Regions from separate parts of the Oryzifoliimicrobium ureilyticum genome, predicted to be linked through region 2. Evidence: riboswitches for the same ligand, from Rfam matches in the RefSeq annotation. Region 2 holds a riboswitch; each other region holds the start of a gene.
The links. Region 2 has a riboswitch for cobalamin ahead of VQ830_RS14525 (energy-coupling factor ABC transporter permease). Riboswitches for the same ligand answer to the same signal wherever they lie in the genome.
Positions count from the first base shown of each region.

Region 1: linked by a shared signal. The riboswitch ahead of VQ830_RS15800 (ABC transporter substrate-binding protein) and the one ahead of VQ830_RS14525 (energy-coupling factor ABC transporter permease) in region 2 are both predicted to bind cobalamin.
Region 3: linked by a shared signal. The riboswitch ahead of cobU (bifunctional adenosylcobinamide kinase/adenosylcobinamide-phosphate guanylyltransferase) and the one ahead of VQ830_RS14525 (energy-coupling factor ABC transporter permease) in region 2 are both predicted to bind cobalamin.

Region 1 is NZ_JBBBVQ010000011.1:22,070-31,698, reverse strand. Features, by position in the region: gene VQ830_RS15825 (efflux RND transporter permease subunit) at 1-1,377, opposite strand, end outside; gene VQ830_RS15820 (efflux RND transporter periplasmic adaptor subunit) at 1,374-2,741, opposite strand; gene VQ830_RS15815 (DUF2231 domain-containing protein) at 3,251-3,688, shown strand; partial or broken gene VQ830_RS15810 (PQQ-dependent sugar dehydrogenase) at 3,688-5,049, shown strand; gene VQ830_RS15805 (DUF6894 family protein) at 5,208-5,444, shown strand; cobalamin riboswitch at 5,553-5,773, shown strand; gene VQ830_RS15800 (ABC transporter substrate-binding protein) at 5,930-6,949, shown strand; gene VQ830_RS15795 (FecCD family ABC transporter permease) at 7,015-7,986, shown strand; gene VQ830_RS15790 (ABC transporter ATP-binding protein) at 7,983-8,747, shown strand; gene VQ830_RS15785 (hypothetical protein) at 8,764-9,629, opposite strand, start outside.
Region 2 is NZ_JBBBVQ010000009.1:212,884-222,512, reverse strand. Features, by position in the region: gene VQ830_RS14540 (MBL fold metallo-hydrolase) at 1-279, opposite strand, end outside; gene mnmA (tRNA 2-thiouridine(34) synthase MnmA) at 542-1,741, shown strand; tRNA gene VQ830_RS14530 (tRNA-Met) at 1,854-1,930, shown strand; cobalamin riboswitch at 2,110-2,317, shown strand; gene VQ830_RS14525 (energy-coupling factor ABC transporter permease) at 2,361-3,044, shown strand; gene VQ830_RS14520 (hypothetical protein) at 3,224-3,691, opposite strand; gene VQ830_RS14515 (hypothetical protein) at 4,085-4,489, opposite strand; gene VQ830_RS14510 (cupin domain-containing protein) at 4,743-5,111, shown strand; gene VQ830_RS14505 (DUF2000 family protein) at 5,208-5,615, opposite strand; gene VQ830_RS14500 (AraC family transcriptional regulator) at 5,880-6,671, shown strand; gene VQ830_RS14495 (DMT family transporter) at 6,802-7,119, shown strand; gene ligD (non-homologous end-joining DNA ligase) at 7,260-8,318, shown strand; gene VQ830_RS14485 (DinB family protein) at 8,695-9,192, opposite strand; gene VQ830_RS14480 (hypothetical protein) at 9,429-9,629, opposite strand, start outside.
Region 3 is NZ_JBBBVQ010000002.1:39,339-48,967, reverse strand. Features, by position in the region: gene cobN (cobaltochelatase subunit CobN) at 1-1,504, opposite strand, end outside; gene cobW (cobalamin biosynthesis protein CobW) at 1,517-2,566, opposite strand; gene cobU (bifunctional adenosylcobinamide kinase/adenosylcobinamide-phosphate guanylyltransferase) at 2,572-3,093, opposite strand; cobalamin riboswitch at 3,201-3,589, opposite strand; gene VQ830_RS03410 (chloride channel protein) at 3,797-5,587, shown strand; gene VQ830_RS03405 (cobyric acid synthase) at 5,612-7,069, opposite strand; gene VQ830_RS03400 (DUF707 domain-containing protein) at 7,389-8,513, opposite strand; gene VQ830_RS03395 (glycosyltransferase family 2 protein) at 8,805-9,629, shown strand, end outside.

The sequences.
Region 1 (9,629 bases), on a different contig from region 2:
GAACATGCGCCCAACGATCCCCGTCATGAAAAGGAGAGGGATGAAAACTGCGATCAAGGACGCTGTCAGCGAGATGATGGTGAAGCCGATTTCTCCCGCACCCTTCATAGCAGCCTGCATCGGCGTTTCGCCTTCCTCGATGTGGCGCGCGATGTTTTCGATCATGACAATGGCGTCATCGACAACGAAGCCCGTGCCGATTGTCAGCGCCATGAGAGACAGGTTGTCGAGGCTGAAACCGGCAAACCACATGATGCCGAAGGTTGCGATGAGCGAAAGAGGCAGCGCCACACCAGCGATAATGGTGGCCGTGAGCGTTCGCAGGAAGAGAAAAACAACGAGAACCACCAAACCGACGCTGAGCACTAGCGTGAACTGAACGTCGTGGATCGAGGCGCGGATCGTGTCCGTGCGATTGTCGACAATATCCAACGCAACGCCACTCGGCAGCGCCTGACGCAGCTGCGGCAACCGTTTTAGAACATCATCGACCGTATGAATGACATTTGCGCCCGGCTGTCGCATGACATCGACGATGACAGCCGGGTGACCCTGATAGGATGCGCCGACTTGACTGTTTTCCAGGCCTTCAACGACCTCGGCGACATCCTTCAGGAGAACGGGCGCGTTGTTGCGATAGGCTATAATCGTGTTGCGATAGACTTCGGGATCTTGGATCTGGTCGTTCGCCGAGAGCGTGAAGGATTGATAGGTGCCGTCCACAGCGCCCTTGGCGCCGGAGACATTGGCATTGGTGATTGCCGTTCGCAGATCCTCCAGAGACAGACTGTACGAGGCAAGGCGCGACAGGTCGGCCTGGACGCGAATGGCAGGTTTAACGCCGCCTTGGATGCGAACTTCTCCGACGCCTGACACTTCGCTGAGACGCTGCGCCATGATTGTATCGGCAAAGTCGCTGATTTCACGCAAGGGATAGGTCGCTGAGTGAAGCGCCAGGGTGACGATTGGCGTGTCCGCGGGATTCACTTTGGCATAGGTCGGAGGGTAGGGCAGGGTCCTTGGCAATCCCGATGCCGAATTGATTGCCGCCTGCACATCTTGCGCAGCACCGTCAATGTCGCGGTCGAGATTGAATTGCAGGGTAATCTGGCTGATGCCGTAAGCGCTTGAAGACGTCATCGAGGCCAAGGCCGGAATCTGCCCGAGCGGACGTTCAAGCGGCGCGGTCACCAAGGCGGCTATTGTGTCGGGGTCTGCACCTGGCAGCTGTGTCGTGACGCGGATGGTGGGAAAATCCACCTGCGGTAGCGGCGCTACTGGCAGCGATAGATAACCGAGCAAGCCACCCAGGAGCGTCGCAATTCCAAGTAGCGATGTGGCAATGGGGCGGGCAATAAACGGCGACGATATACTCATTGCGTCGCGCCGTCCGCTTTAGCCGGTGGGTTGGTCGATGGCGTAGTGGCAGGCTGATCGGCTGGTTTTTCCGCTGAGGCGCCATTTTGTCGATGGCCACCACGCTCCTGCCCCTGTCGATGCTGACCGCCTTCTCCGCCCCCTTGCCGGCGTTGGCGACGTGACTGGCTTTCATCGGCAAGTGGTACAGGCAATTTGCTCGGGTCAGCCTCTTCCTGGGATGAAACCTTGACGGCCGTTCCGTCCTGAAGCCGGGCAAAGCCCGTCGTCACGACTTTATCGTCAGCCTTAAGGCCTTCCGTAACAACGGAGATCTTATCGTCTTGCATCGCAAGCTTGATCGCCTGCATTTTCACTGTCTGATCGGGCTCAACGATGTAAGCGTAGGTGCCGCCAGGCCCGCGCTGAACAGCCGCGGAAGGAACGGTCAGGACGTTTTTCATCGTGCTTGCTAAAAGACGTGCGTTGACGAAGGCACCTGGCCAAAGGACCAGTTTTTGATTGTGAAACTCTGCTTTAAGTTTGACCGTGCCGGTCGTCGGGTCGACCTGATTATCAACGACGGTGAGCTTGCCCGTATCGATGACGGTCTTGCCGTCGCCGCTAAGGGCTTCGACCTGCACGTCTCCTGCAGTCACCGCCTCGTTGACCTGCGCCAAACTCTGCTGTGGTATTGCAAATATCACGTTGATCGGCTGGATCTGGGATAAGGTGACGATCCCATTCGTGTCGCTCGAGCTAACGATATTTCCGATGTCGACCGCCCGGATGCCGGTCCTTCCGTCAATGGGTGCAGTGATGGTGGTGTAGTCGAGCTGAGCCTGCGCAGCTTCGATCGCGCCTTGATCAGACTGAATTTGGGCGCTGTACTGGCTGACGAGCGATCGCTGATTGTCGACTTGCTGCTGCGTACCAGCCGCATTTTGTGCCAGGCGTTCGAGCCGGCTTAGTTCGAGTTGCGCATTGGCAAGAAGGGCCTCATCCTGCGCCTTCTTGGCAATCGCTTGATCGAGCTGTGCTTTGTAGAGCGCGTCGTCCAGCTTCGCAATGCGCGATCCCTTCTTGATGTCCTCGCCCTCGTCGAAATCGATAGCAGTGATTTTGCCGGTCACCTGGGCACGGACCACGACCGTGTTTAACGCTTTGACGCTGCCGATCCCGTTGACATAGACAGGCACATCGGACGTGGCGACGGGCGCTGCTATAACGGGAATGGCCTGATCCTTCGCATCACGGCGATCGTCCTGGCGTTCGTGGTTGGCCCATTTGCTTTGAAGCGGCGGCAGCCAGCTTTGCCTGGTGGCATAGGCTAGGCCAGCAATGACGATGATACCAACAAAGAAAACTGCCTTGCGTCTGCCCATTATCCAACCTTGTCTTGACGGATGACCGCCTCTTTCAACCTAAATTTTAGTGGTATGTCCGTAGCCAACAGGTTCAGTGCCCAGCAAAAGCTTAAAGAGAGATACGGTTCGATCATTGTTCAGATCATCTCGGGAATGATGATCCCGCAGCGGGGTGATAAAGCCGTGACAGTTCAGGAAGGCCATCTTCCTCTAATGGAGACAATGGTGATCGAAGCTCATGTCCTAAAAATGATCGGTAGCTAGCATAAGTGTCGATGGCCACATAGTTAAATTCAGTTCATGCACTAAGCCCCGCTACAGCTATAATCGCTTCCATTATATTCAAGTTAACGGGAACAGTCCGACGGATTTGAGGCTGCGGTTGCAACCAATTGGCGTTACGTCCGTTAGGAGTTGCATGGCGGACGCTGGGAGGAAGCAGCTGGTCGCCGGCAACCTCGCTATTTCTGATTTTCGAACCTTTTTGACCTCGTATCGTGCGTGAAATAGGTGGTCGGAGTTTTTCAATGCCAGATGCTTCTCTGCATGCGAACGATGCGTCGGCCTTTCCGATGCAGTCGCTTTTTGTGCCGTTTCCGTTCGTTTGCTTCACGATCGCTCTTGGGACGGATATAGTCTTTTCGCAGACCGCGAATGTGATGTGGCAGAACTTCTCAGCATGGCTGCTATTCATTGGATTGGTGTTCGGTGCACTAAGCTTTGTGGCAGGTCTTATCGATCTTTTAAGGCGGCGGACCTGGCCGCTAAGGCCATCATTCGCAGCAATCTTGTCCTATCTCGTCATGCTCGCTCTTGGCCTGCTGAATAGCCTGATCCACGCTGGTGATGGTTGGACGGCTGTTGTTCCCTACGGGCTTTTGACGTCGGCTGTCACATTTTTTGTCGCGCTGGTGACCATTAGTCTTTCGATCCGGAAATATGCACGTTTGGCCTGGAGACTTTGATGAACACTGCCCGTCTGTTTCTGATCTCTGCCATCACCCTAGCTTTTGCATTTAGCCTTTCTTCATGCAGTGACAATGACGACAACTTCGATGTCTCCCAGCAGATCGGACCAGATCCGGTTTTGCCGGAGCCATCCTTCAAGCTGCTCCCGGACTTGAAAGTGGCGGAAGTTACCGGTTGGAAGGACAATGAGGCACCAACGGTTCCAGATGGTTTGGTAATCAGCGCCTATGTGAAGGATGTCGGCAATCCTCGCAGCGTCCATACGCTTCCCAATGGCGATGTGCTGGTGATCCAGTCACGCGGTCCTACGGGCGAACCTAAGACACGGCCAAAAGATGTTATTCGCGGCTGGATCATGGCAATTGCCCATGGGGCAGGGGCTCCGCAAAAGGAAAGCAATCAGATCACGCTGCTTCGCGATACGAACCGAGACGGGAAGGTCGACGAGCGACATGACTTGCTGAAAAAGCTTGATTCTCCATTCGGCGTCGCTTGGGCGGATAACACGCTTTACGTCGCAACGACCTCAGCCGTTCTTGCTTATCCTTATGAGCTTGGACAGAACGAGATAACGGCGCAACCAAAAATTCTCACACCTTTGCCTGGCGGTCCCATCAATCATCATTGGACAAAAGACCTGGCGCTGAGCCCGGATGGTCGCTTTCTTTATGCCTCCGTTGGGTCGAATTCTAACATCGTCGAAAACGGTCTTGAGGCGGAGAAGAACCGCGCCGCAATCTGGGAAATCGATCGACGCACAGGCGCAAGACGCATCTTTGCTTCGGGCCTGCGCAATCCGAACGGGCTCACATTCAACCCCGAGACCCGCAACCTCTGGACCGTCGTCAACGAGCGGGATGAGCTTGGCCCCAATCTCGTCCCTGATTATATGACCTCCGTCAAAGATGGTGGGTTCTATGGTTGGCCGTGGAGCTACTACGGCAATCATATCGACGAGCGTGTCTATCCACAGCGTCCGGACATGGTTCAAAAGGCCGTTAAACCCGATTACGCGCTCTCCAGTCACGTGGCCGCCTTGGGCCTAACGTTTTCTCTTCATTCCGCTATGCCGGACGCCTATGCCAACGGCGCCTTCATTGGTGAACACGGGAGCTGGAATCGAAAATCGTTCAACGGGTATAAGGTTGTCTACGTGCCGTTCGACAAAGGTCAGCCTGCCGGAAAAGCGCAGGATATCGTGACAGGCTTCATTCAGAACGAGAAAGTAAAGGGAAGGCCTGTCGGTCTCGGCATCGACGGTACCGGAGCATTGCTGATCGCCGATGATGTAGGGGATACCGTATGGCGCGTATCTGCCGCCGACGGGCGTGTGACGCCTCGTCCAATCGGAACAGATGATCTCTCGGCGCCTGCACCGTAGCAGAAGGTGGTGGTGGTTGGTGGGCTTTAGTTGCTCATCTTTGATTGAAATGCCGCCTGCCGCCCCCCGTATCGCTCGGCTCAGAGAATTCCAGGAGACGCCGAACTTTTTCTTGAATATGAAGTTAGTTGGACATGCCCAGGTACTATTTCCATATCCGTGAAGGCGACGACCTTGCGCATGATGACGAAGGTCTCGACCTTCCAGATCTAGAAACAGCGCAGAAGGAAGCCTTGGAAGCGGCTCGTGATATGCTTGTCGAGCTGATAAGGAGCGGGCTTCCTGTTAACGGACAATGCTTTGAGATCTGCGACGAAAAAGGTAAAGTTCTACAGGTGGTTCCATTTCGAAAAGTTCTTAATCTCACCTAAGCTCGCGCATCACCTTTCCCATCATCTCCTCCGCCTACTATCCTGGAGCTGCACCAACAGGCAATCCTTCCTTGCCGCATTCCTCCACCTTGACGCAGGTTCCTGTGCATCCTATGCGTAAGTGACGGTTCCCGGAGGAAGTCTCCAATGGGATTAATAGGGAACACGGTGAGGAAGACCCAAAAGGGGCCAAAACCGTGGCTGCCCCCGCAACTGTAAGCGGATTGTCGATCATCCTCGGCCGAAAGGCGTGCCACTGCGACAGCGGGAAGGCAGATGCGAGATATAAATCCGCGAGCCAGGAGACCTGCCGTCGAACATAATCCCATTAGCCGGGCGGGGATGCCCGGAAGGAGCAACCATGTTTGACCGGTCTTGCAACCGAATCCCGACCTCTATTCGCGTCAATGTGCGGTACAGCCGAGAGTGAAAAACTCTGCATCGAGCACTCACTATTGCCGTCTCGCTTGCATAGAGGTCTTCCCGTGCGCCGATTTATTATCGCCCTCGCTTTTCTTGTCGGTCTTGTCGCCGGACCGCCGGCTTTCGCCGCTTCTTCCAGCCATTATCCTCTCACCATCAGCAATTGCGGGAGGCAGGTGAATTTCACCAAACCACCGGAAAAAATCGTATCGATCGGGCAGGGCATGACCGAGATTTTGCTCTCTCTCGGACTTTCTGACAAAATTGCAGGAACAGCGGTCTGGGTCGGCCCTGTGCTTCCGCAATATCAAGAGGTCAATAGTAAGATCAAACGCCTTGCCGATAACGATCCCAGTTTCGAATCGGTCGTTGGTCAGGAGCCTGATTTGGTTGCTGCCGAATTCGAATGGCATGTGGGCGCGCAAGGATCGGTGGGCCGCCGCGAACAGTTCGCCGACCTTGGTATCAATACCTACATCGCGCCCGCAGATTGCGTTGCGAAGACCAACACTGACGGCGGCGACGGGCTTCGAAAAGAGCTCTTCTCGATGGATCTGATTTACCAGGAAATCGCAGAACTCTCGCAAATCTTCGATGTTCGGGATCGTGGAGATGCGCTCATCGCAGATTTGAAAAAGCGAGAGGCACGAGCGGTCGCCTCCATTTCAGGCGCGTCGGGAAAGAACCTGCCCATCGTTTTCTGGTTTTCCAGCAAGGAGGTCAATGGCGATGCTTTCATTGCAGGGAAAAACAGTGCCCCCGCCTACATTCTCAAAACGATCGGTGCGAGAAACGTTGTGACGACTGAGGAAGAATGGCCACTGGTCGGGTGGGAAACGATTGCGCAGGCAAATCCCGCCGTCATCGTTCTGGCCGTCATGGACCGTCGCCGGTATGCCGCGGATGATCCGCAGGTCAAGATCGACTTTCTTGAGAGCGACCCGGTGACGAAGGAGCTCGATGCGGTAAAGAACAGGCGGTTCGTGTTGATGGACGCGCAGTCGATGAACCCGACGATCCGAACCATCGACGGGATCGAAACACTTGCCAGCGGCATCAAAAGCTTCGGCCTGACGCAGTGAAACCTGCCATTTTCAGCAAGCATGGCGCGCCTGTGTTTTTTGTACTCGCCATCACTGCATTGATCATGCTGGCTTTGATGATCAGTCTCGCCGTTGCAATCGGCGAGATACCGATACCACTATCCACGACGGCCAAAGCCGTTTCGAACCGGCTTTTCGGGACATCCTTTTACCTCAGTCGTATCCAGGAGGGCATCGTCTGGGACTATCGTCTTAGCCGTGCTATTGTTGCTGCCAGTGTCGGCGCGTCCTTAGCCGTGTGTGGCGTCGTGCTTCAGGCCATGTTGCGAAATCCGCTCGCAGAACCCTATGTTCTTGGCATCTCGGCGGGCGCTTCCGCAGGCGCTGTCGGCGTCACCATCCTCGGTCTCGGCTATGGCATTCTTTCGCTTTCTGGCGGCGCGTTTATTGGCGCGGTGCTTGCATTTTTGCTTGTCGCTGCGCTCGCTTCAAGCGCGGGCGGGTCGAGCGAAAGGATCATCTTATGCGGCGTTGCCGGATCTCAGCTCTTCAATGCGTTGACGTCTTACATCGTCACGACATCGGCAAGTGCGGAACAGGCGCGTGGCGTTTTGTTCTGGCTTCTCGGCTCCTTGAGCGGAACGCGATGGCCTGATGTGTATCTTTCAGGACCCATTGCATTAGCCGGGCTTGCCATTTGTCTATGTTATAGACGCGCGCTTGATGCCTTTGCTTTCGGCACGGACTCAGCTGCAGCGCTAGGTATTTCGGTTCGCAATGTGCAAGTCGTTCTTTTTGCGGTCACCGCTGTGATGACGGCAGCCGTTGTCAGTACCGTCGGCTCGATCGGCTTTGTCGGCCTTGTTGTTCCACATGCCGCGCGATTTCTTGTCGGGCCTGCCCATGGAAAACTTCTTCCCGCTGCTGCGCTTGGCGGAGCCATCTTCATGATCCTCGCCGATATCATCTCGAGGACCATCGTGCCGCAACAGGTCCTGCCGATCGGCGTGGTGACGGCACTGGTCGGCGCGCCAGCGTTCGCGCTCATCCTCTACCGCGTACGGAGAACAGCGTGACCATCGCAACCGACAACGTCACTTATACAGTCGGCGACGCGATAATTATCGATGGCGTCACAATTGCAGCGACTGAAGGCAAGATATTGGGTCTCGTAGGGCCGAACGGATCGGGTAAGTCGAGCCTTTTGCGATTGATCTGTCGCCTGCGACGCGCGAAGAGCGGCGTTATTCGTCTCGGTGGAGAAGATCTTTGCACGATGTCGAGGGGCGCTCTCGCCAGCCGGGTGGCTATCGTGGAACAGCAAACGTCAACCGATACGCCGCTGACAGCCCGTGAGGTGGTGAGCCTCGGCCGTACACCTCATCGCGGATTTTTATCCCCGTGGAGCAGTGAAGATGAGCAAGCCGTCGAAGAGGCGCTTGAGCGGGTCGATATGAGCGCGCGCGCGGAACGGTTCTGGCACACCCTTTCCGGCGGAGAACGCCAGCGCGTTCAACTTGCCAAAGCGCTTGCGCAGCGCCCAAGCGAGTTGCTGCTCGACGAACCCACAAACCATCTCGATATTCAGCATCAATTGGAAATTCTGTCGCTTGTTTCCAAACTCGGGATCACCTGCATCATTGCCATGCACGACCTCAATCTGGCGGCCATGTTCTGTAACAGCCTTGCCGTCTTACAAAACGGTAAAGTCGTTGCGTCGGGCAGTCCTGAACATGTATTGACCGCTGATCTGCTTGCTCAAATCTTCCGCGTCAAGGCGCATGTGGAGCGATCAGCGGTTCATGGGCGCTATCACATTCAATACCTGATCGATTGATCGCTCCAAGACACTATTAATTGGACGCGTTGTCGCACATTGGGATGGGCTTGGGCGGCGGCGCAGGATGATCCTGTTTATATCGCGCGATGACGGGTTCGAGCTTTTCCTTTGGCCAGAACACCGGCGTGCCGATCTCTTTGAGGCAGCTCTCGTTCCAGTAAGGCCTGCTTGTCGATGAGGCACGTCCCGCCGCAACAGACTGCGCGACCGCCTTGATGTCCTGAGACTCCGGATAAATGTAGACCGTAGTCGGATTGTCTTTAACCATTGCCAGAACCTGCGGCGCGTCGGACGGCGACCAGCTGGTGCAACCATCGCTTCTTCCGCCTGCATAGGTCACAAGATTGCCGAGAGGCACGAGACCGTCGCGATTGGCGTAGGGGCTATCTGTCTTCTTTTTCATGCAGATGCCGGCGACTTTTGCGGCAGCATGGCCGCCGATCGCCCGCTGCCGTGCATTGGCCGTTTCGCCCATGCCGTCGAACTGCACGAAGGATCGTGTCAGCACGGCTTCCTGCTTTGCACCCGCGTGATAGTAACCTTTGAAAGAGGTCTTGATCTCGCTTGTTAAATAAGGCCCGCCAGCCGTGAGGTTGGAATCGAGGGCGTTCCCGAAATTCTTCGCGCAGAGCCTCCCATTAGAGAAGTTTGCCGCGCCGGGCAGGTTGCGCCCGCTGCCGTGGCCTGCCGATATGACGCGGAACGATTGCTGTGCCTCGCAGATGGTGTAAAAGCGGCCACTTGAGGTCCCATCGGTTCCTGCATTTGGACGCGTGGCGTCCATGGCGAAATAGCAAGAGTTCTTCACCTTGCCTTCGGCAACTTTGGAAAAATAAAGGGCACGTGCTCTTTCGAGCACGGGAAGCGCAATTTGTCCGT
Region 2 (9,629 bases):
GACGGGATCGGTGAGAATATTGAGCCCCGCCACCTGGATGAGCAGCGAGGCATGGCCGATCATGGTGATGATGAGCCCGCCGCCATCGACACGCAGCCTTGGCTTTGTCTCTTGTCCGGGCCGATGTTTCGGCCACTTGGAGCGTTCGCCATTAAAGCGCCATTTCAAGATATCCTTGAATGTTGCGAGGCTTTCCTCAGCATCCGGGTTGAAGAAGAGGCGCCCGTCGAAATGGTCGCTGACGGGGCCTTGGTAATAGCGATTGGCGGGCTTGCTCAAGGAAAGATCTCGTGGCTCGAAAAACGGATCGCTTCAATATGGGATGCCTTATGCCGAAAAGAGGGGGCCGAAAAAGAGCGCTAAAGTCTTCGCGCCAAAAAAGGCGGGTCGAAAGGACGAGAAAACCCGCTCTTGCGCTTGCCGCATAGGTTTTCTATATCGACGGCATAGATAGGAAGGGCGGCCGACCCCGTTCCTTCAAATGATACGCCGCAGATGAGGCCGATGGCATTCAGGCGGCGAGAGCCCGAAAGAGCGCCCCGTGAATACACTGGATTTTGACAAGAGGCCGGAAGATACGCGCGTCGTCGTCGCCATGTCGGGCGGTGTCGACAGTTCCGTCGTCGCCGGCATCTTGAAGCGCGAGGGCTATGACGTTCTCGGGATCACGCTGCAGCTTTACGATCATGGTGCGGCGGTCCACCGCGCCGGCTCGTGCTGTGCAGGTCAGGATATCGACGATGCCCGCCGCGTTTGCGAAACGCTCGGCATTCCCCATTACGTGCTGGATTATGAAAGCCGTTTCCGCGAAACGGTGATCAATCCATTCATGGAAAGCTATGTGGCCGGTGAAACGCCGATCCCCTGCGTCGCCTGCAACCAGACCGTCAAGTTCGCCGATCTTCTGGCGACGGCGCAGGAACTGGGCGCCGATGCGCTGGCGACCGGTCACTATATCCGCTCGCGCCCCAATCCCGCCCCCGGCAAGCCGAACCGGCGCGCGCTCTACCGCCCGGCCGATGCCGAGCGCGACCAGAGCTACTTCCTCTTTGCTACCACGCAGGAGCAGATCGACTATCTGCGCTTTCCGCTCGGCCATCTGCCCAAGGCCGAAACGCGCCGCCTTGCCGAGGAAATGGGTCTCGTCGTAGCGCAGAAGGCCGACAGCCAGGATATCTGTTTCGTGCCGCAGGGGCGCTATTCGGATGTCATCGCCAAGCTGAAGCCCAATGCTGCGCTGGAAGGCGAGATCGTCCATCTCGACGGCCGGGTTCTCGGACGTCATGACGGCATCCTGCATTACACGATCGGCCAGCGCCGCGGCATCGGCATTGCCACCGGCGAGCCTCTCTATGTGGTCTATCTCGATGCGCGCTCACGCCGTGTCATTGTCGGCCCCAAGGAAGCGCTGGAAACACACCGCGTTTATCTGCGCGACGTCAACTGGCTGGGGGATGAAGCGCTTGATGAGGCCGCTCGCGGCAAGGGCTTCGAATGCTTTGCCAAGGTCCGCTCTACGCGCGCGCCGGCACCTGCCGTGCTTCACGCCGACGAAACCGGCATTTATGTTGATCTTTCGGTAGGAGAAGCCGGGGTTGCTCCCGGTCAGGCCTGCGTTCTTTATTCGGCACCGGGCGATGACGCCCGTGTTTATGGCGGCGGTTTCATCGACCGTTCCGAGCGTGACCCCGCGGCAGAAGAAGCGCTGAAGACATTGCTGGCCGCGCCCGTCGCGGCCTGAGACAGATCGGCCGGCTCTCGGGGTAAAAATTCCGGCCTGCGTGCTTGACAGCCAGGCAAACCCCGCCTTATAAGCCGCTCACTCGCGGGCCGGACACGGCGCGCAACTCCGTGGCGGAGTAGCTCAGTAGGTCAGAGCAGAGGAATCATAATCCTTGTGTCGGGGGTTCAAATCCCTCCTCCGCTACCATTTTCTTCAAGTTTTTCAGATAAATACGACGATTCTATCTGTTGTTTTACCCGCTTTCGTGCGGCGGGGGACGTGCACCTTCGCGTCTTGGAAATGAGCGCTCGATGCTCAAGGCGTTCTTTGTCCACTGGCTTCACCGGACCCAGGTGTCTTAAAGATTGTCACCTCTCAAGATCCTCGTTACACCTGTCTTTGATGGTTCCGTCTGACGAGAGAAGGGCGGATGAAAAGGGAATACGGTGAGGATTACCCATCAGGGGCCGAAACCGTGGCTGCCCCCGCAACTGTGAGCGGCGAGCGACGTCCGAATGCCATTGGCGATGAGCTGATAAGGCGGATTGAGCAACGACCTGCGAGCCAGGAGACCTGCCATCCCGGCATTGTGCCTCAACCTTATCTGCACCGCGCGGTGGGCGCGGAAGGAGACAATATGCATATCGAACCTGGCGTCGTTGACGGCGCTAAAATCCTGTTGAGCTACGCAACGGCAGCGGTTGGCTTCGGCCTCACCGCAAAAATGGCGGCGGGGGACATCCGCCGGGACGGGGGCGCTGCCATCCTGGCGCTTCGCAGCCTGGCGACCACTGCCCTGGTCTTTTGCTTCTTCGAGGTTCTGCCGCATCATCCGGTGGGCGTTTCCGAGGTGCATCTCATCCTGGGATCGACCTTGCTTCTTCTCTTCGGTTCCGGCGCCGCGGCGATTGGGCTTGCTGCCGGCTTGCTGATCCAGGGGCTGTTCTTTGCGCCGTTCGACCTGCCGCAATATGGCATGAACGTCACGACGCTGCTCGTTCCGCTATGGGGCATTCATCTTCTCGCCAGGAAAATTGTGGCAAAAGATACGCCCTATGTGGAGCTGACATATAGTCAGGCCTTGGCGCTTTCGACCGCCTATCAAGGTGGAATCGTTGCCTGGGTTGCCTTCTGGGCGCTGTATGGTCACGGCTTTACGGTCGCGAACCTCGCCAGCATCGGTACCTTCGGCATTGCCTATATGAGCGTCATCCTGCTCGAGCCTCTGATCGATCTTGCCGTTCTCGCTGCAGCCAAGGCCTTGCGGCGGCTCAGCCGTTCTTCGCTGTTCAGTGCTCGCTTGCACAGCGCGCTCGTATAAACGCGCTCTACGTTATTGGCGTGTCGTACGCCCTTCAGGGTGCCGATCTGATCGTATCGGATCGGCATTCGATCTCTGTCGATGCTGTCTCGGCGATCCTCGTTTACCGGGATCTGATGGAGAACCGCGTGTGCCGTGACGTGAGGTTCCGTCGACACCTGGAAGCCGGCGCTTTGGCCTCATCGCTCCATCTTGCTGAACAAAAGACGAGGCCCTTTGTGGTGGCATTGGCTGCATTTCAGCCTCATCATGATGGCGCGTAGCTTGGTGTGCTGGCCAAGCCGGCGCTGGATTTCCCAGCGGTCGAGTCGCTGCATCTTCTCGCAGGTCAGGCATTTTGCCGTCAGCAGCACATAGTCGGGAATATTGCCGATCAGCGTATCGAGCGTGTAGGTGGGGTCGGAAATGGCAAGGGGACCGTTTTCCGAGATATCGTAGGTCATCCTGCACTGGCGATAGAAGGTCTCCTTCACCACCACGTCACATTCCATTTCCTTGGCGATGACCTTTCGCAGATGCGGCATGTTTGCATCGCCATATTTGTTGAACATGGCCGAACCTGAATTTTCGTATTTTCGACCGCAATCGTCGCAATAGAGCTTCACCATCTTGCCGATGTAGTCGGAGAGTGTGTACGCCTGTTTCATCCAGTCCGGCCTTGAGCAGTCTTTACAGCGCAGCGCGTTCCTTAGGCCACGCCAGCATCGATGCCCTTGCGCTTGCTCGACAAGCGAGACTCGATCGCAACAACATCTATGATGTTCATGAAATGTTCTTGTTGCGGCGAAGAGTCAAGCTCTTGGGTCAAAATAGAATCTGGATGTCGCCAGGGCCTTCCAAGACAGATCCACTCTCCGATGACAGGTCTTGCTGTCGATAAGCCTGAAGACTTGGGTCCAATACCATCTTGAACGGCAACAGCGGCCTTGCTTTGCTTCATCGTCCTTTGACGGTCTGCGGCAACTTTATCTTTTTGTCTTTGCCGCACGCTCCGCCGCCAAAGCTGCTTTGCTTCGGCGGCAAATATTTTTGGGTGGCAATCAGTCGGAGACCTTCACGTCGATCCAGGTGCCGGTGTCTCCCCGGCCATAGATGGCCACGTCTACCCAAACATCGCCGCGCATGATCATGTTTGCCGCCTCGGCGGTCATATGGCCGTTGCTGAGCATGGCCTCCAGAGCCTGTCTGTTCTTTACGTCGGAAAAGAAGGTATCCGGCTCATCGCCGCGGTCGCGGACCTTATACTGATAAAAGTTGGCGCGGTCCTGCCGAATGACCTGCCAGGGCTGCGTGAGGCGCACGCCGTTCGAATTGACGAGATCGGCCGGGCCGATATAGGCGCGGTAGTGGTCGATCAGACGATCGGACTGAACCGCAGTAACGCTTGATTGCGCGCTGGCAGTCTGCATCAAGGGCCAGCTCATCAAGATGGTGAGACCGGTCATAAGGGACAGAATTCTGCGAAGTGTCATGGATCGTGCCTGCTCCCGTCATTTGCGAAAAGCCGGTGCGTCCCGGCCTCGTTTCAAGCGATCTTATTGCTTATGTCCGGGTCACATTCAACTCGCACGATCATGCGAAGAATTGCTGGTGCGCAAGGCTACGTGCAGTCGTGTTAAGACGATGCACGAACGTTCAATCCACCGTCGAAAAGCTCGTCTAAATCAGCGCTTTGTTCGAAATGGAGATACGGGACGCATGATACGCGCGATCAATTTTCTGCAAGCTTTTCAGGCGGTCGCCGATCACTGGTCGCCCAAGGTGATCGGGCAGGTCAACGATCAGTTCGTAAAGCTGGCCAAGGTGAAAGGTCAGATCGCCTGGCATAAGCATGACGATGAGGACGAGATGTTCCATGTCGTGAAAGGCCGGCTCGTTATTCAGTTTGAGGGCGACGTGGAGACGGTTCTGAACGAAGGCGACTTTTGCGTGGTGCCCCGCGGCACGATGCACAATCCGGTGGCGGACGAGGAATGCTGGATCGTGCTGATCGAAACCGTCACGACGAGGCATACCGGCGATGTCGTCACGTCGAGGACGAAGTCGATCGAGAGCCAGCTTCGCTGATGCGCACCCGCGGGTTGCCGGCTGAGCGGCGAAGGAGAATAGGTCTCCGCCGCCCGGTCCTGGTGTGCATTGCCGGTCATTTCGCAGCTTATAGCGCTAAGGATGCATCTTGGCGCCCTTGAGGATCTTGTCGACAATCTTCTTTTCAGCCCACAGTGCGAGGCCGACAAGCTTCATGTCATCGGGGGAGAATTGGGCGAAGGCCTCACGATTGGCCGCATCGTGGCCGGTTGAAAACATTTCCTCCACATAGGCGGAGGCTTCAACGCTGCGTTCCAGGCAGCGGCGGTTGATGGTGCGCAGAGTTTCCTGGTCTGCGGCCAGCACCACCATTGGCTGTATGGCCATCGGATGATAGGAATTGCCGCTAGCGTCGCGATAGGCTTCGCCAGTGATCGTCGGATTCGCCGCCACGATGCCGCTCGTCAGGAACGCAGTGACATTCAATGCCTGCCAAGCAAGAAGATCGTTGCGCAGCACGATGGCAATCTTGGTATCGAACATGAAGAAAAGCTCCGTTCAGGAAATAAGGTCGAAAACTGGCTCGGAGCGGATCAGACTGGTGCGGCTCGGAACCATATGTGTCCCGCAGTTGTCGCTGCAGCTTGCAACGCCTATCTCTACAAGATGTCCCTGATGTCTCAGCGCAGCCTTGCTTCGAAATCGCACCAGCCGGATGGTCCGGACCAAGTCGGTCAACATCTAGCCGCCGCAGGCGGAAGCGGTATTGAACGTTCGTGCGGGCTGCTCGGTCCTTCCGAAAGCCTTGTGCAGGCGCCGGTCGTGCGCGGCATCGAGCGGATCGAGATGCGCTTTCATGGTGTGATGTACGAGCCGCATCGCCACGACACCTACGGCTTAGGCCTGACGCTTTCCGGAGTGCAAACCTTTCGCTATCGCGGTGCCTCGCGCGCCGGCACGCCCGGCGACATCATCATTCTGCATCCCGACGAATTGCATGATGGCGCGGCCGGTGACGAACAGGGCCTCTCCTATCGCATGCTTTACCTGCCGCCGGAGCGGCTGATCGAAGCATCTGATGGCAGCGACCGGCTGCCTTTCGTGCCTGCCCCTGTCATCAGGGATGAGGCTTTTCGTCTTTGCCTTGCCGAAGCTCTGATCGACCTGGAAGGCGAACCCGCCGATCTGGCGCTCGACGATTTGATTGCCCGGATTGCCGCTAGTCTTTGGCAGCATGCGGATGCGGCAGGTGGTGCTCGCATGAGCGCTGTTGCGCGCGAGGCAGTCTTTCGATGTCGCGACTATCTACGCGATCATCTCCACCGCAGCGTTTCCTCGCAGGAACTTGAGGCCATCACCGGCTTCGACCGCTATACGATCGCGCGCCAGTTTCGCCGTGTTTTTGGAACCAGCCCACACCATTATGTGGTGTTGCGCCGTCTCGACTATGCCAAGACCTTGCTGTTGGGCGAGGAGCCGCTTGCTGGCATTGCCGTCCACTCCGGCTTTGCCGATCAGGCGCATTTCACGCGTCACTTCAAAAAGGCCTTTGGCATAACGCCCGGTCATTGGCGCCGGCTTGCCGGCGTCGCGGTGTAACTGCGGCAGATCTTGCCCTTTGCTTGAATTTCGTATGCGCAGTCTCTAAATCGAGATGTAAGAGGCAACGCCCTCTTCCCATCTGGGTATAGCTGACCGGGACGGCCCGGCCTTTCGAAAGGAGGGCTCTGTGGCCTGGTTTTTACTCATCTGCGCTGGTCTGCTGGAAATTGTCTGGGCATTCTTCATGAAGCAATCCGAGGGCTTTTCGCGGCTCTGGCCTTCGGCGATCACGGTCAGTGCCATGCTTGGGAGCTTCTGGCTTCTGGCCCTTGCCATGCGCATCCTGCCGCTTGGCACCGCCTATACGATCTGGACCGGTATTGGCGCGCTCGGCTCGTTCCTGATCGGTATCGTCCTGCTTGGCGAGCCTGCCAATCCAATGCGCCTTGCCGCCGGCGGCCTCATCCTGTCGGGTCTCGTCTTGATGAAGCTCGCTACGCCTTAATGCCTGTCGGCTGTGCGTCGCGATCTTCTTAGCGATGGCGTCGCGAATTTCCCGTTTTCCACGCCGATGCTCCAGGTGATCCGCTCCGCTTTCGCGCTTCATGCATGAGTTGTTAAGCTTTGCCTGCTGCAATGGCCGGCATGGTCAAACCACCTCGGACAAAGACGCTTCTGGGCGACGACAAGGTGCTGCGCTCGCGCGGACGGCGTCAGCGTGACAAAGAGCAGCCCAATTTGCCGCTCGATCCGCTGCCCGATCGCATCGCGCCGTGCCTGGCACAGCTGCGCGATCGTCCGCCACAAGGCGAAAAATGGGCCTATGAAATCAAGTGGGACGGCTATCGGCTCGCTATTCATAAAGAGCTGGCAGGCGTTCGCGTTTTGACGCGCGGCGGTCATGACTGGACGCATCGCTTTCCCGGCATCGTCGAAGCGGTCGAAAATCTTGGGGTGGCCACGGCGATCTTCGATGGCGAAGCGGTGGTGCTCGACGAGGCTGGCCGCTCGGATTTCGGCCTGCTGCAAAAGGCGCTTGGCGGGCGCGGCGGTAAGAAGGCCGCCGGTGAAGCGCTCTTTATCGTTTTCGATCTTCTTTATCTCGACGGCTTCGACCTTCGTTCACTCGGTCTTACAGGTCGTCGCCAGCTGCTCGAAGGCGTCGTGCCGCCCGGCGAAAGCGGGATCATCCGCCTTTCGGAAAGCTTCGAAACCGATGGCGAGACGCTTTTGGAAACGGCCCGTCAGCACGGCCTGGAAGGCATTATCGCCAAGGACCGCAATGCGCCGTATCGATCCGGGCGGACTGGCGACTGGATCAAGGTCAAATGCATTGCCAGCGACAGTTTCTTCATCGTCGGCTACGAGCCATCGGCCGTTGCCCGCGGCGGTGTCGGCTCTTTGCTGCTGGGTGCTTATCAGGACGATGAGATCGTGCATGTCGGCGCTTGCGGGACAGGCTTCGGCGAAGATGAGGCGCGCGCCCTGAAGAAAATGATGGACCGGCTCGTCACCAAGAGACCGCCTGTCGTCTATGACGGTCGGCAAAAACATGTGGTTTGGCTGGAGCCGACGCTGATCGCGGAGATCGAATATCGCGCCTGGACTGACGACGAGAAGCTGAGGCACGCGTCCTATAAGGGCCTGCGCGATATTCAAGACAATGCCGAAGTCTATCGCTTCGACGCTGATCCTGCGCGCTGAAGCTCCGGCTCCGCGGCAAGCGACCTGCCGTGAAATCTTTCCTTGCAAGGAACCGCGGCTATGCGTGCCGGTTTGACGCGCGGCATCACAACCGGGATTCTTCAGCATGTCCGTCGAGGCTCACCCCAAGAAACGAAGCGATCTCGTCATTCAAAGCGCGTTACCACCTTGGCTGATCAAAGTTCTGCGCAACAACGGCGTGCGCCGTCTCAGCCGTCTTGAAGGCCTGAGCGACAGCAGTTGCTTGCTCTCAAGGGCATCGGCCTCAAATCCATCTGCATGATCCGCACCGAGCTTGAAAACAGCCAAAATGATCACAAGGCATACTGAGCAGGCAAAGGCCCTGCTCGGTATGGCGGTATTCTCGCAGATTACGCTATGCCAGAAGATCGAGGTCCGTTGGATCGGGCTTTGCGCCTGCTGCCGTCAGCATAGCGTGGATCTGGCCCCTGTGATGCGTCTGGTGGTTAAAGAGTTGCATGGCGCAGAGGCTTTTGGGCTTTTCGATCCGCGTGTAACCATCGGCGGCATACCAGGATATTGCTCCGCCGAGGTCAGCGCCCCGCAAATTCAAGGACCAATCCTCGATCTCATCGTTTCTGTTTGCACGCAGGGCCTTGAAATCATGCCAATTAGATGGGCTCGTGAGCGAGTGTTTGATCGTTTCATGGGGGCGTTCATTTCCCTTCAGTCGCGCCAGGATCAAGCCATCCGCCCAGTAAAGATGATTGAAGGTGGCTGCGATCGATCGGAAGAACGCGCCACGATCCTTCCACCGTTCCTGGTCTGTAAGATCATCGGCAGCCGTCACCAGAGATTTGTTCTGCCAACTGTTGTATCGAGACATAAGACGACAGTATTCAGGCGAGATCATTTTCTCATCCTCAAAACGGTGAAGTGATCGGAAGAAGCTTGGCGGCTTGTTTGCGTGTGACGCCTGCGCGCGAATGCGGAAGGGTCTCGCACACGCGTCGAACGCATGCATCAGATTCCCAAAAGATGAGGACCTCGCTGGCTCACCGGACTGTCGCACTCGCCGCGACGTGGATCAAGACATCGCTGATCAAGACATCGCTAATGCGTATTTCAAAGCAGGCGCGTTGCAGCCCGTTATAGCTCGAAGGGGTCGGAGGCGCTGTTGCGGCGTTGGGGTTCGGATGGGGTGGGCGGGGTTTCAGGTGCCGGTTTGGAAGCATATTTCCTCACCGCGTCCTGGCAGTCCAGCATCTCTCTCACCGCTTCGGAGGAGCTTTTCAATTTCAGGGCGGCAATGCTGCGTCCCATGAATGTCACGCGCATGCCGAGCTTGCG
Region 3 (9,629 bases), on a different contig from region 2:
ATGAAAGCGGAAAGGCACCATCTAGAAAATTTGGATCTTTTTCTGCAGGCCCCCAACGGCCGTCGATTTCCGCAATGATGGCGGGCGGCAGAGAGGCAATAAATTCGCGGTAAGTCGCAATAGGTAGTCGGCAGCGAATCTTCCTATCAACGCGATCCGCATTTGTAGGCCCTTCTTGCAACTGATTGATCAGTGCGCCGGGATTATCAGGCAGACCACTCAATGCATAACCAGCTTGAAACATGGCCTGCATCGCCTGAAATGCTGCGGCTGGTGTATCGAGACCAACGCCGTTTCCAAGGCGGCCATCGCGATTGGGGTAATTGGCGAGGATGAGGCCAATTTTCCGCTGCTCCAGTTTTTTGGCACGCAGCGTTGCCCAGGCCGCCGCGAGCTTGGCGGTGTAGGCCATGCGTCCCTGATCCGGGACACTGGTCACGATATTGCTTTCAACACGACTGTCATAGCGGGCAGCTGCCTTGAAAGAGATGGCCCGCGCCAGGACCCGTCCATCCACCTCAGGCAAGGCAACATGCATGCCTAGATCACGCGCTGACAGACCTTGAGATGATTCGTGCCAGTTCTCTCGCGAGGACGAGGAGAAGATGGCCTGCAAAACGACCGCGTCGTTCTCGTCCAGCACGGTCGGCTTGTACTGCCTTCCAGGCGCCGAAATGGCAAAAGCCGTTGTGTTGATCATGACGGTGGGTTTTGCCCGCTGCAGCACCTCACGAAGAATGTCCACGCATGAGCTGTCTTTGAGGCTATAGGCAAAGATCGGCAGAGGCAGCAGCCCCTCGGCGAGGAGTGCCTCGACGAGCGCTTCGACCTGGCGCATTGCGCCGCTTTGAACATGTGCTCTGTAAAACGCGATACCGGCGACGGAACGACAATTGCGGTTGTTTGCAGCGCTTGCAGCAAGTGAAAGTTTGTCCCAATCCTCAAAAGAGACGATGCCCCTGCCCGGCCACCAGATGCCGGCCTTGATCAGCGGCGCGGCACTCGTAGGTCGCTCTGCATCCTTCAGGATCGAGCCGAGATACGCTAGGAAACCGCGGGTGTTTTCATCGCCGCCTTCGATCATGTAGGCCCACAAGGCTTCTACGTCCTTGCTGGCCATGCTCGAATAAGGGGCGACGCCAGCATCCGGCTTGGAGTCGCCTGGCAGGACTGCAATCTGGGCGCCGCTGCGCTGCGCACAGGCAAAGAGGGCTTCCAGAATGTAGCGAAAATAACTTGCCCCGCCCAGGGCGCGAACGACGATCAGCTTCGCATGTCGCGCCGTTCGTTCCACGTAAGTGTCGACAGACATCGGGTGGCGCAGACTGTTGAGGTTTGCGAGACGCAAAGAGAAACCGCATTGATCCGGATCAAAAGCGGCAGCAACCGCTGCCAGTTCCGTATCAGCCGCAGAAAGAAAAAGGACATCACCAGGCGACTGTCCGAGGTCGACAGCCTCCTCGCCTTCGGCGATGGTTCCTTTTTGCGCCAGAAGAAGATGCATCTATTTCTCCGCTCAGACGAGCGCTTCGATCGCGTTCCGGACCGCGGTTTCATCCATGTCGTGCAGCCCGATGACGACGAGGCGTGTTGCACGCTTTTCGCCTGACTGCCAAGGACGGTCAAAATAATGATCGATACGGCTGCCGACCGCCTGGAGTTGCAGGCGCATCGGTTTGCCCGCGATATCAACGAAGCCTTTTAGGCGAAGGACATCGTGCGCGGCAATAATCTCTTTCAGCTTCGCGACGAAGTCGGCCTGATCAGCGACTGATCCAAGCTCGACGACGAAGCTATCGAACTCGTCGTGATCGTGCGGCTCTCCGTCTTCGTGCTCAAGCTCGTGATGGGACTTGCGGGCCTGGAGATCATCTTCCGTGCCGACGTGAAGACCCAGCAAAACGCTCGCCGGAACACCACCATGACGTGCCTCGATCATTGTGGGCTTGCGCGTAATACGGCTCTTAACTTCCTCGCGCACCCGCGTCAGACCATTTGCGTCGATCAAGTCGGTCTTGTTGAGAACGATCAGGTCTGCGCAGGTCAACTGATCCTCAAAGAGTTCTTCGATCGGGCTTTCATGATCGAGCGCGTCATCGTTCATCCGCCGCGACTCGACGGCCTCATGATCATCGGCAAAACGGCCAGCAGCTACGGCTGCGCTATCGACCACCGTCACGACGCCATCGACGGTGACTTCACTGCGGATGTCAGGCCAGTTGAAAGCGGCGACAAGAGGCTGAGGAAGGGCAAGCCCGGAGGTTTCGATGATGATATGATCAGGGCGCTTTTCGCGTTCCAGAAGCTTTGTCATCGTTGGGATAAAATCATCAGCGACAGTGCAACAGATACAGCCATTCGTCAGTTCGATGATATCGTCTTCGGAGCAGCTTTCGGCGCCACACCCCTTCAGGACGTCACCATCCACACCCAGGTCGCCGAACTCGTTGATGATGAGTGCTATCCGCTTGCCCCCGGCATTCGTGAGCAGATTTCGGATCATTGTCGTCTTTCCAGCTCCAAGGAAACCCGTAATCACGGTGGCTGGAATTTTTTGCTGGCTCATGCCGTTCAACCTTTCATCGTCAGCGGCAAACCGGCCGCTACAAAATAAACCTTGTCTGCAATCGCTGCGACGGCCTGGTGAAGTCGGCCGGCGTGATCGCGAAAGTCGCGTGCCATTTTGTTGTCGGGCACGATGCCCAGGCCAACTTCATTGGAAACGAGTACGACCGACGCCTGCATTTTCACAAGATGATCGCAAAGGAGCGCAAATTCCTGCGGAACATCGCGCTCTTCCATCATCAAGTTTGTGATCCAAAGCGTCAGGCAATCTACGAGGATGGCACGATCATCGCCGTCGATCTTCGAAAGCTGGTTGACGAGGGTGAGCGGCTCCTCGTGCGTTGTCCATAATTGACCGCGCTTTTTTCGATGCAGATCGATGCGCTCCTGCATTTCCTGGTCGAACGCCCGGCCTGTCGCCAGATAATGTGGTTCCTGCCCACTTTCGAGTGTCAGTCGTTCTGCGAAATTGGATTTTCCTGAGCGCGCGCCGCCGAGCACCAGTGTGATAGCCGGTGAAGCTTTCATTGCGCACTCTCGACGTCGTGACGTGCGAAACGCCAGGACGAAATATTCGTTCGTTCAGCCATGACAACCTCCGTGCTGGCTTCAGGATCAATATCCCGGTTTGAGGGCTTCGCCCGGCACGCATGGCAGGTCTCCTGGCTCGAGGCAATCAGTATGACTGGGCCAGCCGAAGGACCGGCCCAATCATACTGGCGGGCTTCCCTCGCCTTCCCGGCAACGACATGAAAAAGGCGGACGATTCGTAGACTTGAGAGGCGTCCTGCCCCGGTTGATTCAGATCGTTCTTCCAGTGGCTTTTCCGGTATCTTAGCGCGTTGGCCGCTGCACCATGCAGTCGGTTGACACCGCCCTCCAATACCGGATGAGAAAACCCTAGCCGCTCTACAGTCGCGGGGTCGGCTGCGATAAAGGCCCCTGGATTGGGTCGGCCCCTCCGCATTCCCTTTTCATCCGGCAAGCTCGTCACCCAGCCGGAACCATCCGTTCTGGATCAGATGGTTAGGCAAGCCTGCCTGCGAAGTCAACCAGTGGTTCCGGACCCAAAATTTAAAGAGCTTTTCTCGATAGGAATTGTCGTCTTATAACAGTCACTTAAATTAGGTAATCGGCTTTTGATGTCTGGCTTTCGCCGCAATTTTCCATCATGCGGAGCTTTAAGAAACGAAGTCCTTGACCATCTCGCCACTCCGCTAAGTCTGTAACGATGTTCTTCAGGTTAGACATGAGCCGTTTCGGCTCTCTTCGCACGGCCGTCGATCCAACCCGACTGCGCCTCCTTCTGAGGCGTACCGAAATCGGTATGGTCATGGCGGGAGCGTTTATTGGCGTCACCTCTGGCCTTGTGGTAACGGGGATGAGCCTTGCGTCAAGTGAGATGCATCAACTCATCTTTGGCATCGATGACGATGCAAGACTGAGTTCATCTTACATTGACAACAAACTCGTGCTCATGTTGGCACCCGTTGCAGGCGGGATCATCCTTGGCATTTTGCTCTACATATTGAGCAAGACGAGAAAGAGGCTGATGGTCGACCCTATCGAGGCAAATGCGCTCCACGGCGGGCGATTGTCCTTGACGGACAGTATCCTGGTGGTCGTGCAAAATCTGCTCTCGAACGGCTTTGGCGCATCTGTCGGCCTCGAAGCCGGCTATACACAGCTTGCTGCCGGAATCGCTTCTAAGTTCGGTATTAAATTGCAGCTGCGACGCGCCGATCTCAGGATCCTGGTGGGATGCGGGGCAGCAGGCGCCATCGCGTCAGCCTTTAGTGCACCGCTCACAGGCGCCTTTTACGCCTTCGAACTGATTATTGGTACCTATACCATTACCGCGCTGACCCCCGTCGTCGTTGCAGCGCTGGTTTCGACACTGGTATCCAACCTTTTGTCCGGAAGCGACTTCATAATTGATATCGGCGGGTTTGGGTCGGTTGCCCCACCCGATTACATCCCTGCCATTGTGCTCGGAGCCATCTGCGCCGGTGTCGGCATTCTGATCATGCAGGGCGTCTCGCTGGTGGAAGAATTAGCACGTCGGAGTTCGATCTCGCAGCCTTTTCGTCCGGCAATCGGCGGACTTGCCATCGGGCTCCTCGCTCTGATCACGCCACAGATCATGTCCGCCGGCCATGGCGCTCTTCATATCAATCTGGCTCATGAGGTTGGGCTGGCGGCTCTCCTCGCACTGTTTTTCATGAAAGCGCTCGCATCTGCCATTTCCATCGGCTCTGGCTTTCGTGGCGGTTTGTTTTTCGCTTCGCTTTTCATGGGGGCTTTGCTTGGCAAGGCCTTTGCGTACGGCGCACCGTACTTCGCTTATGCAACCCTGACGCCCGTAGTTTACGCAGTCGTTGGGATGAGTTCGCTCGCCGTTGCTATCATTGGCGGTCCGATGACGATGACCTTTCTGGCCCTTGAGGTCACGGGTGACTTTCCAATTACTGCCTTGGTTCTAGCCTCTGTCATAACCTCGTCTCTCGTCGTTCGTGGTACTTTCGGCTACTCCTTCGCAACATGGCGCTTCCATCTCCGCGGAGAGAGCATCCGCAGCGCCCATGACGTCGGCTGGATCCGTAACCTCACGGTAGGCAGGCTGATGCGATCGGACGTCAAGAAGGGAAATATCAAGATGAACCTTCAGGACTTCAAAGAGGCCTTTCCGATCGGCTCTGCACAGCGGGTCGTCCTCGTTGACGATTCTGATAAATATGCCGGGATTGTTCTCGTCCCAGAAATCTATGCCAACATGGTGGAAACCGACGATACGAAACGCTCTCTGAGCGAGTTCATTCGCTACAAGAACGATTTTCTAACACCTCAGATGAACGCAAAGCAGGCTGCGGCGATCTTCGATAAGACGGAGAGCGAAGCGCTCGCAGTGTTGAACAATCTGATTGAACGAAAGGTCGTCGGTCAGTTGAGCGAAAGCCATACGCTTCGGCGTTATACGGAAGAACTCGATCGCCGCCGCCGGGAGATTTCCGGCGAGCTTTGATGCCCTTGGAAGGCGGCGCGTTGCTCAAGCCTGCGTAAAAAGATCGTCCAACCACGCATCATCCAGATATTGCTGCAAGGCTGACGCGATCTCGTCAAGTGCGTCATCCACGGCTGATCGGTAGTCGAATCCGCCTCCGACCAATCCAAACTCTTCGAGCAATTTCTTTCGATAAGCATCAGCGCCGAAAAGACCGTGTAGATAAGTTCCCACGACACGTCCGTCGGCTGAACGTGCGCCATCCGGAAGTCCATCGATCATAGTCGAAGGTCGAGCGCAATCGGCCCCGAGCGTGACGCCCAGGTGGATCTGATATCCATCAAGCGGCACAGAATACTCTACCGACAGAGCAGTGTTGTTAGACAGCGTCTTAACCGGCGCCATCTCGGTCTCAACGTCGAGCAGACCGAGCCCATCGATCTCCGACGGTTCTCCTTCCAGACCCAAAGGATCACGCAGGACCCTGCCGAGCATCTGGTAGCCGCCGCAAATCCCGATCAATTTTCCGCCGCGTCTAACATGCGCCTTTATGTCTTCATCCCAGCCATGCTTTTTCAATTCAAGAAGATCGGCGATCGTCGACTTTGAACCGGGTAGGATAATGAGCGCTGCATCCTTGGGAAAGCTATCGCCGGCACGAATGAATTGAAGATCGACGCCCGGCTCTTGGGCGAGCGGATCAAGATCATCGAAATTTGAGATCCGCGGCAAAACGGGAACGGCGATTTTGATAGTGCCATTGTTGGCCACATGCCGTTCCAGCGCAACCGAATCCTCCGCAGGAAGCCGTCCGGCCGGAGGAAGCCATGGAATCACTCCCATGCAGTGCCATCCGGTAAAGCGATTGACGGCCTCGATGCCGTCGGCAAAAAGAGAGACATCTCCACGGAACTTGTTGATGATATAGCCTTGAATCATGCGCCTATCCTCGGGGGATAGAATAGCGTGCGTTCCGACCAGCGAAGCGATCACTCCACCCCGATCTATATCTCCCACAAGGATGACGGGAACATCGGCTCGCGTTGCAAAACCCATATTGGCGATGTCGCCAGCTCGCAGGTTGATTTCAGCTGGTGATCCCGCGCCTTCGACGATCACCAGGTCCGCATCCTTCGATAGGCGGTCATAGCTTTCGAGCACATAGTCGAGGAGTTGAGGCTTCAGCCTTTGATAATCACGCCCCTTTGCATATCCCCAGACTTGACCATGTACGATGATCTGGCTGCCATATTCGGACTGCGGCTTGAGCAGAACGGGGTTCATATGGACGGATGTCGGAACGCGGCTGGCGCGTGCCTGAAGCCACTGGGCGCGCCCGATCTCTCCACCATCGTCGCTAACCGCTGCATTGTTTGACATATTTTGCGGCTTGAAGGGGCGCACAGTTAGGCCTCGATTCGAGGCCAGCCGACACAGACCTGCAACGAGAACAGTTTTCCCGACGTCAGAGCCCGTTCCCTGCAACATGATTGCCCGTGCCAACCAACCGCTCCCTGCCAACAAGGTTCGATACAGCAAAATTTAGCGACAACCATGGATGGTGCGCCCCGCCTATCACGCGTTACAAAGCGACGGACTGCATCTTTCGACGATGACCTATAACGAGGTGGGGAGCCAGTCAAATGGCGGATTTGCGCCCCAAAGGGGCTTGCCGACTTTCAAAAAAGAGCCGAAATCGGCGGGGACCGCCCCCGGTACGCACTACCTGAACCGGAAAGGCAACGACGTCCCCGCCGCTGCTCCAGTGATAGCGCCACATCGTTACCGGATGGTTATCGTCCTCGATACATTGGCAAAAAGATTATCGAACGCCGTCAAATTGCAGCGGCGTATAATCGTATGAGCGAAAGAGAGCTGCTTGCTCGGCAATTGCCGCGCCTACATTATAGGTGGCGCCGATAGGTCTCGTGTGTGCAACAGCAACGGCATCTATGATGCCCATACGCGAAAATGGGCGACCTAAGAAAGATGGCCACAGGTGATCGAGCCCATATCCGGACTCAACATCCTTCATCGAGCCGGCACAGATCTTCAAGGCCCGCTGGCTGAAAAGCGGGCACATGATCTCGATGAAGCCTTCATATCGCAAAATGCTGGCGGGGCGCTGCAGCGTAATCGGATGATTCGGAAAACTGTTCGGCCCATCAACCAAGGATGGCTGGGATAAATCGAGGCCAAACTTGCGCACGAGATGGAAGAGACGATTGACGTCAATGCCGTTGCACAGAAGATCGTCGTCGGGAAGCCATATGTAATCATAATTCCAAAGCGGGCTTGCCTCAAAAAACAGATCGCTCAGTAATTGGAATTTCTTCCGCTTTGGAAGATGCACCAAATATTCGAAGGGAGAGGAAACGATAGGCATTTCTTGCCCATAGTATCCGACGCACAAGTCCCAATTGCGTGTATCTTCCTGAAGGCCCTCGAACCAATGCGGATGAAGTGATTTGGAATTTGCCGGAACGACAACAAGATTCGGGCGGCGTGGACCGTCGCTTGGCTGCTCCAAGAATTGAATGCCTGCGTTCGCCGTAGCGCCTGGCTGGAAAAGCGGATGAGCAGGATGATCTGCTGCAATGAGGAGATAGATATCGGAAACGCCGCCGATCCGCCCTCGCCCGGCAAGCACCTTCGGTTTATCCCCATCCATATTGGCGACATTGAAGACGACAGACGGAATTCCATTTTGATCGCTAAAGCAGAGCCTGCCGTTTACAACCTGCCAGCAGTCGACGGTTGGATCGAAGAAGTTTCCGATGAGACTTTCGGGAGCCAAAACAAAAAATGGAGACAGTTCCCCTCTATTCAGGCTGACAAGATGCCAAAAAGAGCCATCCAGCGTTTCGCGGCGAAGCGCAGGGGCCTCGACAAGGCCGTTGATCAACTCGTCAATCGGGTTTGCATTCATAGAAGCCAGCATATTCATGTGTAACCCTATTCTTTCGACCCTAAGGTCCAAAATCCCGCTGGCACTTGCCCGCGCCCATTGCTCGAAACCGCGGCAGGAAGACCTCGAACCGTTATTCTCACTGACGGCGGCATCGCCACTTAATCTTTGATCAGCATTTCAAGATTGACTTGCGTGAGGCTGTTCGCTCTCGCACTTGCTCTTGTGTTCATTCATCGCCCTAAGGCCAGCCTCAGGAAAGCTAGACTTCCTAACTTGCGAGAAAGATTTCTCAGTTGCTCGGGCACAATCGTGAGGTGCATATAACAGATGAATGAGCCGGTTCTTTCTATTTGCGTTCCAACTTTCAACCGTCAGTTTCTGCTTGAGCGCAATATCCGCTTTCACCTTGAAGCGTTTCGTAATCTTGGTGTTCCGTTTGAGATCGTCGTTGTGGACGATTGCTCGACCGACGCTACACAAGACTATCTTAGGTCGCTTGGAAACATTCCCGAACTGAGGGCTTTCCGTCGTGACAAAAACTCGGGATTTCTTTCAAACTACGCTTTTGCCATGCAAAGAGCCGCCGGGCGCTATGCAATTTTTCTTGGGGACGACGACCTCCTCATTCCCCACAAGGTCGTCGATTATCTTCGGATTTTGGAAGATCAGCCTGAGCTTGGGATGATCCAGGCACCGTGGATGCTGGTAGACGGGCGCGCTGGCGGCAGCGACATGGGCCCTTACTACCGCATCCCTGCGCCTGCGCGGCACGCAAAAGGTGATTTCCGGTCGCTTCTGGACTTTATTTTCAAGTTCCACGTCTTCCCGGAATTCATGATTATTCGTCGCGATGTTCTGGCAAAAAGCATATCGGCTGCGACGCCATTCATCTTTTGGGCCTTTCTTTACACGACGCGTGCGCTGGACAAGGGCGATATCTTGTTCATGCCTGAGCCCTTTGCGAGAGTGACCGCAATATCAGATGACCCTCGGCAACAGCAGGGTAACAAAGAGTGCATGTTCGAGTGGGATAGTTATAGAGGGGGCATCGAGTATCTCGCGTCCCACGCCTATCAGGACAGCCAGCGCCCGCTGGAAGAAAGAAGCGAGCTGGTCAATGACATCAACCGCTTCATGATGATCCGCCAGCAG